2 regions of the Telluria sp. ZB4P34 genome follow, and region 2 is predicted to be linked to the other one. Evidence: predicted binding sites of a transcription regulator. Region 2 holds the regulator's gene; the other holds the start of a gene.
The links. The regulator LexA, encoded in region 2, represses DNA repair genes until DNA is damaged. The targets are predictions, from matches to a motif close to ACTGTATNNNNATACAGT.
Positions count from the first base shown of each region.

Region 1: the regulator LexA is predicted to act here: its motif matches at 3,456-3,473, upstream of AC56KL_RS00890 (ATP-dependent helicase).

Region 1 covers NZ_JCASIF010000001.1:204,008-211,955, forward strand. Annotated here, with positions in the region: gene AC56KL_RS00880 (phosphohydrolase) at 1-266, shown strand, start outside; gene AC56KL_RS00885 (SIR2 family NAD-dependent protein deacylase) at 253-1,101, shown strand; gene AC56KL_RS00890 (ATP-dependent helicase) at 1,348-3,450, opposite strand; gene AC56KL_RS00895 (hypothetical protein) at 3,848-4,084, opposite strand; gene AC56KL_RS00900 (hypothetical protein) at 4,279-4,455, shown strand; gene fghA (S-formylglutathione hydrolase) at 4,709-5,551, shown strand; gene AC56KL_RS00910 (FKBP-type peptidyl-prolyl cis-trans isomerase) at 5,570-6,010, shown strand; gene AC56KL_RS00915 (hypothetical protein) at 6,030-6,788, opposite strand; gene AC56KL_RS00920 (Hsp20/alpha crystallin family protein) at 7,024-7,230, shown strand; gene AC56KL_RS00925 (phosphoribosyltransferase) at 7,443-7,948, shown strand, end outside.
Region 2 covers NZ_JCASIF010000001.1:802,537-810,484, forward strand. Annotated here, with positions in the region: gene AC56KL_RS03575 (DUF47 domain-containing protein) at 1-7, opposite strand, end outside; gene AC56KL_RS03580 (replicative DNA helicase) at 96-1,481, opposite strand; gene rplI (50S ribosomal protein L9) at 1,614-2,066, opposite strand; gene rpsR (30S ribosomal protein S18) at 2,103-2,393, opposite strand; gene priB (primosomal replication protein N) at 2,443-2,733, opposite strand; gene rpsF (30S ribosomal protein S6) at 2,773-3,162, opposite strand; gene lexA (transcriptional repressor LexA) at 3,459-4,091, shown strand; gene AC56KL_RS03610 (tetratricopeptide repeat protein) at 4,154-4,921, opposite strand; gene AC56KL_RS03615 (cystathionine gamma-synthase family protein) at 5,218-6,471, opposite strand; gene purF (amidophosphoribosyltransferase) at 6,482-7,948, opposite strand, start outside.

The sequences.
Region 1 (7,948 bases), 600 kb from region 2:
TGCCTGGCTGGACGGAAAAGGAACACCGCCTGCACAAGCAGGCCGACCGGCTGGCGGCGGCCAGCGAGGCCGTGCACGTGGCCGGCTGGTCGACCGAGGAAGTACGGCGCACCCTGAAGATCCGCGCCGCCGTGCTCGAGAACGATCCGCTGGCGGCCCGCTACGGCTGCACCCCGTGGGAGCCCTGGCCCCCCGGCCTGGCCGCCGAGCGCTTCCTGGCCGAACTGGAACGCCTCAAGGAAGCCGCTGGCCATGCAGCCGCCTGACGAGGACATCGCCCGCGCCGGCGCCCTGCTCGCCGCTGCCGACGGCTTGCTGGTGGCCGCCGGGGCCGGCATGGGAGTGGACTCGGGCTTGCCGGATTTTCGTGGCGCGGCCGGTTTCTGGCGCGCCTATCCGCCGCTCGGGCGGCTCGGGCTCGCCTTCCACGAGATCGCCAGTCCCGCCGCCTTCGAGCGCGATCCGCGCCTGGCCTGGGGCTTCTATGGACACCGGCTGCAGCTCTACCGCGCCACCCGTCCGCACGCGGGCTTTCGCCTCCTGCGCCTGCTCGCCACGCGCATGGCCGGCGCCGGTTTCGTTTTCACCAGCAATGTCGACGGCCAGTTCCAGGCCGCAGGCTTCGATCCCGCGGCGATCGTCGAGTGCCACGGCTCGATCCACCACCTGCAATGCTCCAGGCCGTGCGGCGATGCCGTATGGCCGGCGCAGGGCCTGGCGCCGCAGGTGGACATGGACGCCTGCCGGCTCGTCTCCGAACTGCCCCGTTGTCCGCATTGCGGCGCGCTGGCGCGTCCCCACATCCTGATGTTCAACGACAGCGCCTGGCTGCCGGAACGGACCGAAGCGCAGGTCGAGCGCTTCATGCGCTGGCGCGCGGGCCTGCGGCGTCCCGCCGTCATCGAATTGGGAGCCGGTGTCGACATTCCCTCGGTGCGGCGGGTGGCGGAGTCGCAAGGGGTGCCGGTAATCCGCATCAACCCGCGCGCAGCAAGGGTGCGCAATGGTGTCGCACTAAAGCTGGGCGCACTGGAAGCCTTGCGGCGGCTTGCGGAGCTGCTGAATGTTGACTTAGGTCAATCGAATGGTCTAAAGGACTGATTTACTTGAACATTTTCCAATATCCACAAGAACTGTGGATAAAGATGTGGAAAAGCAGCACTTGACAAGCCGCAAGTCCAGCAAGAATGCGGGTTTCAACAAATTGCCCGTTCGACAGGCAAAACGAAAGCCTTTAGAAATCAAGGACTTGCGAATGCACCGCTTTCGCGCATCAGCCTCCTGTGGGGCAAATTCCTACATGGGCGCCTGACGGGGGATAAGTCGTCATCGCCCCGGCATCATCGCTCATTTCCACGCGTTCCGGGCGCGTTCGCGAACCAGCATGCGCACGCTCTCCGGCACCGGCCTGCGCACTTGCTGCGATTCCGCACTGAGCCAGGCCGTTTCCTCGAAATGCGCCAGCATGACCGGGGTGATGAAGCGGGTGCGCGCCGCGTACACATGGCGGTCGCCTGTCGCAGCCTGCTGCTTGATGAAAAAGCGCTGCGGGACCACCAGGTGCAGGTGCTCGCGGGCGCGCGTCATCGCTACGTAGAGCAGGCGCCGCTCTTCCTCGATGTCGTCCTGGCTGCCGGTACTCATGTCGGACGGGATGCAGCCATCCACCACGTTCAGCACGTAAACGCACTGCCATTCCTGGCCCTTGCTCGAATGGATGGTCGACAGGATCACGTAGTCTTCGTCCAGCAGCGGCGGGCCGGCGCGGTCGCTGGTCGCCTCGGGCGGGTCGAGGGTGATCTCGGCCAGGAAGCTCTCGCGGCTCGCGTGCCCGCCGGCCAGCCCTGTCAGCTGCTCGATGTCGGCCGCGCGCACCTGGGCGTCGTCGTGCATGCGCTCGAGGTGAGGCAGATACCATTGCTTGACCAGTTCGAGGTCCGCCGGCCAGCGCAGGCCGGGCGTGCGCAGGCGGCGGTACAGGGCGGCGAAGGCATCCCAGTCGAGCCTGGCTTTGGCGGGCGGCGCGAAGGCTTCCACCGCGGCCGCTGGGTCGGCCGCCTCGCCCACCGTGTCCAGCAGGCGGGTGGCGGTGGCCGGTCCGATGCCCGGGATCAGCTGGGCGACGCGGAATCCCGCCAGGCGTCCGTGCGGGTTCTGGGCGAAGCGCAGGGTCGCCAGCACGTCCTTGATGTGGGCGGCTTCCAGGAATTTCAGGCCCCCGAACTTCACGAAGGGAATGTTCCGGCGCATCAGTTCCAGCTCCAGCGCGGCGCTGTGGCTGGCCGCGCGGAACAGCACCGCCTGCGACTTCAGGGCGATGCCGGCCTCGCGCTGCTCCAGCACGCGATTGCAGACCCAGCGCGCCTGTTCGGCTTCGTCCGGAATCAGGACCAGTTGCGGCTTGATGCTCGAGGCCCTGTCGGTCCACAGGGTCTTGGCATAGCGCTCGCGGGCGCCGGCGATGACGGCGTTCGACGCGTCCAGGATCGGCTGAGTCGAGCGGTAGTTGCGCTCCAGCGTGATGATCTCCGCCGGACGCGAGAAACCCTTCGGGAAGTCGAGTATGTTGCGCACCGTGGCGCCACGGAAGGCATAGATCGACTGGGCGTCGTCGCCGACCACCATCACGCCCTCGCCGGCCGGCTTCATGCCGGTGACGATCGCCGCCTGCAGGCGGTTGGTGTCCTGGTACTCGTCCACCAGCACGTGGTCGAACAGGGCGCCGATCTCCGGGCCCAGCACCGGGTCGGCCGCCATCTCGGCCCAGAACAGCAGCAGGTCGTCGTAATCGAGCACGTTCTGCTCCTGCTTGGCGTCGACGTAGGCGCCGAACAGGGTCTTGAGTTGCGCTTCCCATTCGCTGCACCAGGGGAAGGTGGACTGCAGCACCGCCTCCAGCGGTTCGCGGCTGTTCACCACGCGCGAATAGATCGACAGGCAGGTGCCCTTCAGCGGAAAACGCTTGTCGAGTTGCGACAGCCCGATCTCGTGACGCACCAGTCCCATCAGGTCTTCGGAATCGCCGCGGTCGTGGATGGTGAAGGATTCGTCCAGGCCGATGCGGCCCGCGTACTCGCGCAGCAGGCGCGCCCCGATCGCGTGGAAGGTGCCGGCCCAGGGCAGCGTAACGGCAGCCTGCGCCCCGTTCCTGCCCAGCATCCGCTGCAGCACGCCGCTGGCGCGCCGGGACATCTCGCCCGCCGCCCGGCGCGAGAAGGTGAGCAGCAGGATGCGCTGGGGATCGGCGCCGGCGCCGATCAGGCGCGCGACACGGTGCGCCAGCGTATTGGTCTTGCCGGATCCTGCGCCGGCAATTACCAGCAGCGGACGGACGCTGGGCGCGCCAATATCGTGCTCGACCGCAGCGCGCTGTTCGGCATTCAGGCCGGCAAAAGGATCGGCGACAGGCGGCGTCTCGAGGACGGCGGTGAGGGCATGGCAGGTGGGCATGCGATACTGTACATTTATCCAGTTCTCTTGCGCAAGTCGAAAAACCGGGATATGCAAGCCCGCGCACGTTTGACACGGTGTCTTGCCGCGTGTCAGGTCATGCAACACATGCAAAAACCGTGCTAGGTAGTTAATACTTAAAAACTTTTCCGGATATCCACAAAGTCTGTGAATAACTATGTGGAAAAGCGGGGGCTTGACACGCCGAATGCGGCCATCTGTGCGGCTTTCAACAATTTGCCTATTGGGAAGGCAACCGGTATAGCCCCACAAATCAAGGGCTTACGTGCCACTGTGGCGTGCGCGGCACGTGGAAACACAAAATTATTTCTGGGAAATTATTGTGTATAAGCCCGTGCTGGCTGTCCAATTCTTGTCCCGCCAGAGGGCGGCGTCATCACGGGTGCGCATCGCCCGGCATGCTGCGCCGCTGGCGCGGTTCCAGCAGCACCCGTGCAATGATGCGTCCGCTGATGGCGTGTGCCTTCAGATACTCGATCGCACCGACGCTGCCGGTCAGCCCTGCCTGGGCAATGGCCTGGTGCACGATGTCGCGCCGGCGCAGGTCGCGCCTGGCCTCGGCGCTGGTGGCGCCCTCGGAAATGGTCGGGGAATTGTCCAATGGATTCATCATGCGCCTGGCCTTTCCATATCGCGGCTTGTCGCTCGCAAGCGAGTATGGGTGAAGCGCAAACAATGTCAATATCAGATACGAATCAAACAAAAGCGTTCGTGTCTGAGCTCGGCGTTTGCCGCTGGTCCAGCGCTGCGCCGCGTCCCATGGCGGCCGCCTACAATGGCCACGCAACCAACCCACGCGAGGACCCCATGAGCATGCACACCGATCCCGACCTGAATCCCGGCGACGAGGCCGAGCCGGGCACCCCCGGCGCCGGCGAAGACGTCTGCGAGGCCTGCGCCGGCAGCGGCAAGCTGTCCGATGGCAAACCCTGTTCGAACTGTGGCGGCAGCGGCAAGGTCATGCGGGGCATTGGCGGCGGTTGAGCGCCCGCCAGGGCGGCGCACGGACAGGCAGCGGGGCGGCGGCGATCATCCGCCGATGACACCCTCTCACGCGTCCTGCGCGCCTTCCGCCTCGGCATGGCGCCGCTGGTGATCGGCATGCTGCTGGCAAGCGCCTGGCTGCCCGGCGCCGGGGCCCTGCCGGGCGCCCTGGGTATCGTTTGACCCGACTCGGCTGGCACACGGCCGCGCCAGGGTGCATACTTGCGCTATTGTCCACTCCATGACGACATTCATGCCAGAACTCCTCAGCGAACATGCCTGCTTCGGCGGCGTCCAGCGCTACTACAGCGTGCAGTCCGGGGCAATCGGCCTGCCGATGCGCTTTTCCGTCTACCTGCCGCCCGGCGCAGAAGGCAAACGCCTTCCTGTCCTGTTCTACCTGGCGGGCCTGACCTGCACCGAAGAGACCTTCATGACCAAGGCCGGCGCCCAGCGCGTGGCCGCACAGGAAGGCCTGATCCTGGTCGCGCCCGACACCAGCCCGCGCGGCGCCGGCGTGCCGGGCGAAACCGACAGCTGGGACTTCGGCGCCGGGGCCGGCTTCTACCTCGATGCGACCCAGCCCCCCTGGTCGCAGCGCTACCGCATGTACGGCCACATCCTGGAACTGCGCGAGCTGGTGCTTGCCAGCTTGCCGGCAGACCCGGCGCGGGTGGGTATCTTCGGGCACTCGATGGGCGGGCACGGGGCGCTGACGCTGGCCCTGAAGAATCCCGGCCTGTTCCGCTCGGTGTCGGCCTTCGCGCCGATCGCGGCGCCGATGCGCTGCCCGTGGGGCAGGAAGGCCTTTGGCAGCTACCTGGGCCCGGACGAAGCGGCCTGGCGCCAGTACGATGCGACCGAACTGATGAACGACATGCACGCCGCGCCCTTCCCCGGCGGGATCCTGATCGACCAGGGCCTGGCCGACAAATTCCTTGCAGAGCAACTGTATCCCGAGGCCTTCGAAGAAGCCTGCGCGCGCGCCGGCCAGCCCTTGCTGCTGCGCCGCCATGCGGGATACGACCACGGCTACTACTTCATCTCGACCTTCGTCGAGGACCACTTGCGCTTCCACCGCAGCCAACTCGGATAAGAAACCAGGATAACAACGATGAAACGACTCCTCAGCTATTGCACTATCGGCCTCGCGCTGACCCTGTCCGCCACCGCCTGCAAACGCAATGAGGCGCCCCAGGCGGCCGCGACGGCCGCCGTGCCCTTCCAGAAGATCGACACCGTTGCCGGCAGCGGCAAGGAAGCCGTGGCGGGCGCCACCGCCGTGGTCCACTACACGGGCTGGTTGTACGAGCCAGGCGCCGCGTCGCAGCGCGGCGCCCAGTTCGATTCCTCGCGCGGACGCGAGCCGTTCAGCTTCCAGGTCGGCGGCGGCCAGGTCATCCCGGGCTGGGACCAGGGCGTGCAGGGCATGAAGGTGGGCGGCAAGCGCACCCTGATCCTGCCGCCGGAACTCGGCTACGGCGCCGGCGGCGCCGGTCCGATCCCGCCGAATGCCAACCTGATCTTCGAGGTCGAGCTGCTGGACGTGCGCTGAGCGGGCAGATCCCGGGTGCTCAGTCGTCCTCCACCAGCCGGCGGAACGGGCTGCGCCCCTCCTTCACCAGCGCCGTCAGCGCTGCGCGCGACAGCGGCGCAGCAGGAAGCGCCAGCCGCGCCGGCTCGACCCGCAGTGGCTCGGCCTTGACCAGCTGCAACCCGTTCTCGCTACTGTCGATCAGGGTGCCGCGCGCGTCCAGCTGGTCCAGGGTGTCGAGCACCAGCCGGACTGCGCTGTCTGCGAGCAAGTGGCGTCCGAAGGACAGCTCGCCGAGCGTAAAGGCTTTCATGGCCGGGCCGATCTGGCGCAGCGCCGGATCGCGGCTGAGCACATAGTAGGGCGCGCCTTCCGGATCGCGAATCGCAACGACACCGTCGATCTCCCACTCGGCGCCCCGGATGTTGTACACCTCGCCGCGCCAGCCGTTGATCTCGATCGGCCCGTTATGCACCAGGCGCTGCGGCAGGGCCGCCACCAGTGCGGTCAGGGTCTGCATCAGGCCGCGCCCCAGGCCATGGGCGTTCGCTCGCAGCGCTTCCTCCAGGTCGGCGAGCCGCGCCACCACCGGCTTGCCGTCGAGTTCCACGACCTGGTAGGACTCGCCGCCCAGCACCAGCCGGTATTGCCGCGCGTCGGGCGCGCCGGCGCGAAAGTCGCCGTTGTCGGCGATTTCGAACACCAGCGTGTCGGGACGGGCGAGCTGTTCATAGACGGCTCGGGTACCTGCCTGGACGGAGGCGGACAGGAAGACGCAGAGCAGGATCAACAGGCGCATGGGTTCGGTATGGACATGAGGGATGGTCTGTACAGGATAGCAAAGCGTGCAGCGCTATAGATGCATTTTGGAAACAAATTGTAATCCGCCGCCACACCCCCATACCCCTGCGCAGCCCGTATGAAAACAGGCCGCCTGGAGACGATGAATGAACTGCCGGCGCCCGCCGGCCAGGTCAATGTCCATTCACGGAGGCCATCATGAATCCCATCAGGAGAGGCAACCCCGCGCCCCCATGAGTCGGGAAGACGTCGAGGTCTCGGTCGACGGCCAGCGTGTCACCATCGAGGCGGAATGCCGCTCGGCAAACGAACGCCGTGACGGTGAAACCGTGGTGTATGCTGAACGTACCGCACGCAAGTTCATGCGCAGCTCCGCCCTGCCCACCGAGGTCGACGACGGTACGGCACAGGCGCGGCTCGGGAACGGCGTTCTGCTTTGATCCTGCCGAAAAAACAGGGCACTGAAGCACGCCGCCTGACCATCCAGTAAGCGCCGCCCGCGCTGCATATCGGGCTGGCGCCTCCGTGGTCCGCATACCGCGCGCGGCGCCCTGCCGCGGTGCGCTGCGGGCTGGTGGTCGTGCGTGGCACCGCTCGCCCCTTGTTTGCGGTTTGCTTCGTTGTCGTTCACGCGTTCTTTCGCCACTGCGCCATGTGGGATACCGAAGGCTACAGGAACCGCAGCCACGCCGGCCGGACGCTGGCGCAAAGCTTGCGCCAGCACGCCGGACAGGCGGGCCTGATCGTCCTGGCCCTGCCGCGCGGAGGTGTGCCGGTGGCCTTTGAAGTGGCGCGGGCGCTTGGCGCCGAGCTCGACGTGCTGTTGGTGCGCAAGCTGGGCACGCCCTACAACGCGGAATTCGCCATGGGCGCGATCGGCAGCGGCGGCGTACGCGTGCTGCAGCCCGGTGTGCCGGGCCTGATGGGCGTGACGCAGGAGCAGGTCGAGCGCGTCACCGCACGCGAACTGGCCGAGCTCGAACGGCGCGACCGCCTCTACCGGGGCGGCCGGCCGCCGCCCCAGCTCGCGGGACGCCCCGTGATCCTGGTCGACGACGGCATCGCTACCGGCGCCAGCATGCTGGCCGCAATCCGGGTCGCGCGGCTCAAGCGGCCGGCACTGCTGGTGGCGGCGGCGCCGGTGGGCGCGCCTGATAG
Region 2 (7,948 bases):
CAAACATTGTGTTCTCCGTTGTGAATCTCTTGGGACTTCGAAACCGCTGCCACGGCTGGCGGCGGCGAGGTGGTGAATCCGCGGCTTGTCGCTGATTAATCGCCCTGGTAGACGCTCAGGTTGCCGCTGTAGTTGCCGAACTTGGTATAGGAGCCGATCCAGGTAAGGCGGATCGCCCCGATCGGGCCGTTACGCTGTTTGCCGATGATGATCTCGGCGGTTCCCTTATCGGGCGAATCGGGGTTATAGACCTCGTCGCGATACAGGAAGATGATCACGTCCGCATCCTGCTCGATAGCGCCCGATTCGCGCAGGTCGGACATGACAGGGCGTTTGTTGGGACGCTGTTCCAGCGAACGGTTCAGCTGGGACAGTGCGATGACGGGGCAATGCAGCTCTTTCGCCAGGCCCTTCAGGCTTCGCGAGATCTCCGAGATCTCGGCCGCGCGGTTGTCGCCCGGCTGGCTGCCCTGCATCAGCTGCAGGTAATCGACGATGATCAGTCCCAGCTTGCCGCACTGGCGCGCCAGGCGTCGTGCCCGTGCGCGCATCTCGATCGGGTTCAGCGCCGGGGTCTCGTCGATATAGAGCTGGGCGTCGTTCATCTTCTGGATCGCGTGCGTCAGGCGCGGCCAGTCTTCGTCGTTCAGGCGGCCGGTACGCAGGCGGTGCTGGTCGAGCTGGCCCACCGAGCCGAGCATACGCATGGCCAGCTGGGCGCCGCCCATCTCCATCGAGAACACGGCCACCGGCAGGCCGGCTTCGATCGCCACGTTCTCGCCGATGTTGACCGAAAACGCGGTCTTTCCCATCGACGGACGGCCGGCCACGATGACCAGGTCACCCGGCTGCAGGCCGGAGGTCATGCGGTCGAGGTCGATGAAGCCGGTCGGCACGCCGGTGATTTCGCCCTGGTTCTCGCGCGAGTACAGCTCGTCGATGCGCTCGACGACCTGCGTCAGCAGCGGCTGGATCGGGTTCCAGCCCTGCTGGCCGCGCGAGCCCGTTTCGGCAATCGCGAAGATCTTGGACTCGGCTTCGTCGAGCATCTGCTTGACTTCCTTGCCCTGCGGGTTGAATGCATTGCCCGAGATTTCGTCGGCGACGGTGATGAGTTTGCGCAGGATGCCGCGGTCGCGGACGATTTCGGCGTAACGGCGGATATTCGCCGCCGACGGGGTGTTCTGCGCCATCGCGTTCAGGTATTGCAGGCCGCCCACTTCCTCGGCCTTGCCGAGGTTGTTGCAAGCCTCGTAGACCGTGATCACGTCGGCCGGCTTGCCGGCATTGATCAGGCGGACCATCTGTTCGAAGATGATGCGGTGGTCGTAGCGGTAGAAATCGTCCGCGTTCATGAAGTCGGCGATGCGGTCCCACGCGGCATTATCGCGCAGCAGGCCGCCGATGACGGACTGTTCTGCTTCGATGGAATGCGGCGGGATGCGCAGGGAGTCGACTTGCGGATCGGCTGGGGAATTCATGGCGGGCATTATACCTTCTCCTGTCATACGGCTGTCATAAATGACCGGTTTTTCAGGACGTAAAAAAAGCCGGGCAAGCCCGGCTTTTCGTTTTTACAACAGAAGCTTAGTGCAGCTCCCCTGGTGCATTCATCAAGCAGCTTCGCCGACGACGGCGATGGTGATTTCCGAGACGACGTCGGTGTGCAGCGCGACGGCGACCGGGAATTCGCCGGTGGTCTTCAGCGGGCCGGTCGGCATGCGAACCTGCGCCTTTTCGACCGGGAAGCCTTGCTTGCTCAGGGCTTCGGCGATGTCGAAGTTGGTGACCGAACCGAACAGACGGCCGTCCACGCCCGCCTTCTGGGCGATGGTGACGGTCATGCCGCTCAGCTTCTCGCCTTGCGCCTGGGCAGCCGACAGCTTTGCAGCTGCTGCTTTTTCCAGTTCGGCGCGCTTGACTTCGAACTCGGCCACGGCAGCCTGGGTGGCGCGGCGCGCCATCTTTTGCGGGATCAGGAAGTTACGTGCGTAACCGTCCTTGACCTTGACCACGTCGCCCAGGTTGCCGACGTTAACAACTTTTTCCAAAAGGATAATTTGCATTTTTTTCTCCAGAAGTTCTGATCTGTTCGCCGCGGATTAACCGTGGTGCAGGTCGGTGTACGGCAGCAGCGCGAGGTAGCGTGCGCGCTTGATGGCGGTGTCGACCTGGCGCTGGTAGTGCGCCTTGGTACCGGTCAGACGTGCCGGCATGATCTTGCCGTTTTCCTGGACGAAGTCCTTCAGGGTGTCGACGTCTTTGTAATCGACCTGTTCCACGTTTGCAGCGGTGAAGCGGCAGAACTTCTTGCGCTTGAACAGCGGATTCTGCTGCTTGCGCTTGAGTTTTTCTTTAGCTTTGTTTTTGTCGAACTTTTTACCGAATGCCATTTTTGAGGCTCCTGTATCTGTAATCTAAATTGGCCGTGTCGCTGGGCGACTATGCGGCACTGAAATCAACGATGTGAAACACCAAGGCTTTGCTGTTGCGGCCTTTCCTTGCAAGGAATCCTTCGAAGCGGTAAGCGGCGCCGAGTTCGGCGCTGGCGACCTTGCCTGAAATCTCGCCCGCGGCCAGCGCGGGAAGCTCAAACTCGACCAGCCTTGCCACCCCTGCTTCCTGCTGCTGCGAACTGTGCTGCAGCATTGCGCCCACGATGGGAACGCCGGCCGGGGTAAAACGCAGTACGTCTCGCTCCGCGATGGTCGCGATGAGCTGGAACCGGTTCACTGCGCTGTGTCGCTTCTTGCTGAATTCCTCAGGAAAACCTTAGGCAGCGGCGGCGGCCGGGGCAGGGGCTGCTGCTTCTGCGCGGTGGCTCTTGGCTGCGTCTTCGCGCTGGACCGACTTCATCATCGGCGACGGTGCGGTTTCGGCCTTCTTCATCTTGACGGTCAGGTGACGCAGGACGGCATCGTTGAACTTGAATGCGGTTTCCAGCTCGACCAGGGTCTCGTTGTCGCACTCGATGTTCATGCAGATGTAGTGGGCTTTCGGCAGCTTCTGGATCTGGTAAGCCATCTGGCGACGGCCCCAGTCTTCCACGCGATGGATGTTACCGCCGCGGCTGCTCACCGTGGCCTTGTAACGCTCAATCATCGCCGGGACTTGCTCGCTCTGGTCCGGGTGGACGATAAAAACGATTTCATAATGACGCATGCAACACTCCTTAAGGACGTTTAAACAAATGCCCACCTCGGCGTCAAGACGAGTGTGGGAAGGGGTAAGCCGAACATTATAGCCGGAAAAATGTGCAGTTGGGAAGGTGGAGCGTGTTTGCGAAGCCAGATGAGCCGGCATGAAGCAAGGAATGATGCGTGCATCCCGCCACAGTTACGTCCATCGGAACCGCATTGCACAAATTTTTCACACTTTTCCCGTGTTTGCCCTTGCGTATATCAGAATACTGTACAAAAATACAGTCTGCTCTTACAACCATTTGCCGTAAAACATCCATGCTCAAGCTCACCCCAAGGCAAGAACAGATCCTTAACCTGATCAAGGAAGCGATCGAGAACACCGGTTTCCCGCCGACCCGCGCCGAAATCGCGGCCGAGCTGGGCTTCAAGTCGGCCAATGCGGCCGAGGAGCACCTGCAGGCGCTGGCGCGCAAGGGCGCGATCGAGATCTCGCCCGGCACCTCGCGCGGCATCCGCCTCGTCGGCGCCTCGGTCGAACAGGTCCCGATGCCGCCGCCGAACCTGATGATGTCGCTGCCGCTGGTCGGCCGCGTCGCCGCCGGTTCACCGATCCTGGCCCAGGAACACGTGGAAGCCACCTATTCCGTCGATGCGGCCATGTTCTCGGCGCGGCCGGACTTCCTGCTGAAGGTCAAGGGCTGGTCGATGCGCGACGCCGGCATTTGCGACGGCGACTTCCTGGCGGTGAAGAAGATCGACAGCGCCAAGAACGGCCAGATCGTGGTGGCACGGCTGGGCGAGGAAGTGACGGTCAAGCGCTACCGCAAGACCGGCAACCTGGTCGAGCTGCTGCCGGAAAATCCCGATTTCAAGGTGATCCAGGTGAGCCCGGAAGACGAGTTCGCACTGGAAGGCCTGGCCGTCGGCCTGATGCGCAGCTGGCACTAAGGCTCGCACTCAGGCTGGACTGCGGCCGGTGCGGGCTTACCCGCGCCGCGCCGCCAGGCGGCTTATTGGATCTTCTTGTCCGCCCAGTAGGAGTCTTTCTTGGCGGACTTTACCATCTTGTTGTGCTCTTCCACGTAGGCCTCGGTCGCCGAGCGCCACGCCGCGAAGTCGGCCAGCACCAGCTTCGAGCTCACCTTCGCTTCCTCGCTCAGGTTTTCCTGCAGTTGCGCGAGGTAGGCCGTTGACTTCTCGACCTCTTCCTTGTTCATCAGCTTCTGGATGTCGGCAGGGATGCGCTTGGTCAGGGGCATTGCCTCGTTCAGGTTGGTGACGAACTTGTTGTAGCACTGCTGCCACACGCCCACCGCCGCACCGATGCGGTCGATGTCCGCGTTGACCTTCGACATCGCGGGGATCCGCGGCGCCACGCAACGGAATTCGCCCGACTTCAGGTCTTCGCCGTCGTAGCCGCTGATCCAGTAGTCGATCTCTTTCCTGCGCTTGAGGCGCTGGTCCATCAGTTCCAGCGAAGCGGCGGCTACCTTGTTGCCCTTCGCAGCCGCCTTCCTGAACAGCGCCTCGGCCTTGGCTTCGTCGACCTGCCCTGCTTCGCCGTACCAGTACATCTGGCCCAGCGCCTGTTGCGCCTCGGGATTACCGGCATTGGCCAGCTTGGTATAGATCTTCAGCGCCGCCGGGTAGTCCTTTTTCTGGAACAGGGCGTTGGCATCTTCCAGCTCGCCGGCATAGGCGGCGCCGCACAGCAGCAGGGATGCAAGGAACAGCTTGGTCTTCATGGGCGGATCGAGGAGGTGAAAAAGAAATCCCATGATAGCGGCAATCCGGGGCCCGGCTCAACCGCTGAAACAAAAAGCGTGGCACGCTTCTCGTAGGGCGGGCGGCTACACCCCGGAGGCCGGTACACCCGCGGCGTGAACGCCGCCCGCGCGTTCAACTCACATTCGAGCTGAGGCGCAGCTCAAACACTGTCTGAACGCGCTGGCGGCGGTGACGCCAGCGCTGATCCAGCGCACGGGTGGAGCCGCCCACCCTACGAAACAGCAAGCCCGCGGTAGCCGCCATGAAAACGGCAACCCGGATCTGCCCTTGTCCGCAGTGCGTATCGTCAGGCGTCGAGCGCCTGGCGGAAGTCCGCCAGCAGGTCCTCGGTATCCTCGATGCCCACCGACACCCGGATCAGCGACTCGGCGATACCCATGCTGGCGCGCCGCTCCGCCCCCATCTCGAAGAAGATCGTGTGCGCCACCGGGATCACCAGGGTGCGGGTGTCGCCCAGGTTGCTGGCCGGGATGCCGAGCTGCAGTCGGTTGAGGTAGTCGAAGGGGTCGATGGAATCGACCAGCTCGAAGCTCATCAGGGAACCGGCGCTGCGGAACAGTTCCTTCACGATGCCGTGTTGCGGATGCGAAGCCAGGCCCGGATAGTGGACCGCCGCCACCCTGTCGTCGGCTTCCAGCATCTGCGCCAGCGCCAGCGCGTTGGCGCTGGTGCGCTCCATGCGCAGCGCCAGCGTCTCCGCGCCCACGGCGATGTGGTGCGCCGCTTCCGGCCCGAGGGCCGCGCCGAAGTCGCGCAGGGCCTTGGCGCGCAGCTGGGCCAGGCCCTGGGCGCTTGGGGCCTGCTTGCGGAAGTTGGGCGCGATATGCGGGTAGGCGCTCCAGTCGAACAGGCCGGTATCGGTCAGGGCGCCGCCCAGGGCGATGCCGTGACCGCCGATCGATTTGGTCAGCGAATTCACTACCAGGCCCGCCCCGACCGACTTCGGGCGGAACAGCCAGGGCGTGGTCATGGTGTTGTCGACCACGTAGAGGATGCCGCGCTCGCGGCACAGCTGTCCGATGCGGGCCAGGTCGGCGACCTGGGTGCGCGGGTTGGCGATGGTTTCGACGAACACCATGCGCGTGTCCGGTTTCAAGGCCGCCTCGACGTTCCGGACATCCGTCGCGTCGACGAAATCGACGGCCACGCCCTGCCCCGCCACGGTCTGCCACAGGCTGTTGGTGTTCCCGAACAGGAAGGAGGACGAGACGATGTGGTCGCCCGCGCGCAGCAGGGCCTGGAACAGCGCGCCGATGGCGCCCATGCCGGTCGCGAAACAGATCGTGCCGACGCCGTCTTCCATCCTGGTGATCTTGTCTTCCAGCGCAGCGACGGTCGGGTTGCCCTGGCGGCCGTAGCGGAAGCCCGGCTCCTTGCCCTGGAACACGCTGGCCAGCTGGCGCGCGTCGCCGTAGCCGAAGGCCACCGAGGTGTGCACCGGCTTGTGCAGCGAGCCCTGCTCGATGCTCTTCCTGCGGTCGTTGTGCAGGATCGTGGTCGTGAAACCGTAGGAGGCCGGCTTGCGATGCGCTTCGCTCATGCTCTCGCCCTTATTCCGCAGTCGCCGGCGTGTTCAGGTTGAGCTGGGTGCGCACCGGATCCTCGACCTGGTTCTTCTTCGGGTTGTGGCGCGCGGTTTCCTGGCGGTCCAGGTATTCCGGGGTCACGTCGCCCGTCACGTACACGCCGTCGAAGCAGGACGCCTCGAAGTTCTTCAGCGCCGGATTCACGTCCGAGATCGCCTTCTTCAGCGCATCCACGTCCTGGTAGACCAGGCGGTCGGCCGTGATTTCCTTGCACACTTCGTCGACGGTGCGGCCGTGCGCGATCAGCTCGTCGCGGGTCGGCATGTCGATGCCGTACACGTTGGGGTACAGCACCGGCGGCGCGGCCGAGGCGAAGAACACTTTCCTGGCGCCGGCGTCGCGCGCCATCTGCACGATCTCGCGGCTGGTGGTGCCGCGCACGATGGAATCGTCCACCAGCAGCACGTTCTTGTCCTTGAATTCCGAGGCGATCGCGTTGAGCTTCTGGCGCACGGACTTCTTGCGCATCCCTTGACCAGGCATGATGAAGGTGCGGCCGATGTAGCGGTTCTTGATGAAGCCTTCGCGGTATTCCACGCCGAGCTTCAGGGCCAGCTGGATCGCGGCCGGACGCGAGGAATCGGGGATCGGCATGACCACGTCGATTTCCTCGACCGGGATCTCGTTGCGGATCTTGTCGGCCAGGTATTCGCCCATGCGCAGGCGGGTCGCGTACACCGAGGCGCCGTCGATCACCGAGTCCGGACGCGCCAGGTACACGTATTCGAAGGCGCAGGGGTTCAGCGACGGATTTTCGGCGCACTGGCGCTCATACAGCTTGCCGTCGTTGTCGATGAAGATGGCCTCGCCCGGCGCGATGTCACGCACGAAGCGGAAGCCCAGGCCTTCCAGCGCCACCGATTCGCTGGCCACCACGTATTCGGTGCCGTGTTCCCCCTCGTTCACGCCAAGGCAGATCGGACGGATGCCGAAGGGGTCGCGGAAAGCCAGCATGCCGTGGCCGGCGATCTGGGCCACGACGGCATAGGCGCCGCGCACGCGGCGGTGCACCGCCGCCACCGCCTTGAAAACCGCGTCGGTGTCCAGGTTATAGCCGTCGGCCGCTTCCTGGATTTCGTGCGCCAGCACGTTGAGCAGCACTTCCGAATCGGAATCGGTGTTGATGTGGCGGCGGTCGTTCTTGAACAGCTCTTCCTTGAGCTGGGCCTGGTTGGTCAGGTTGCCGTTGTGGGCCAGGGTGATGCCGAAGGGCGCGTTCACGTAGAACGGCTGCGCTTCCTCCTCGCTCGACGAGCCTGCAGTGGGGTAGCGGCAGTGGCCGATACCGGTATTGCCCTGCAGCGAACGCATGTTGCGGGTGCGGAACACGTCACGGACCAGGCCATTGGCCTTGTACATCGAGAACATGCTGCTGTGATTGGTTGCAATCCCGGCCGCGTCCTGGCCGCGGTGCTGCAGGAGCAGCAGTGC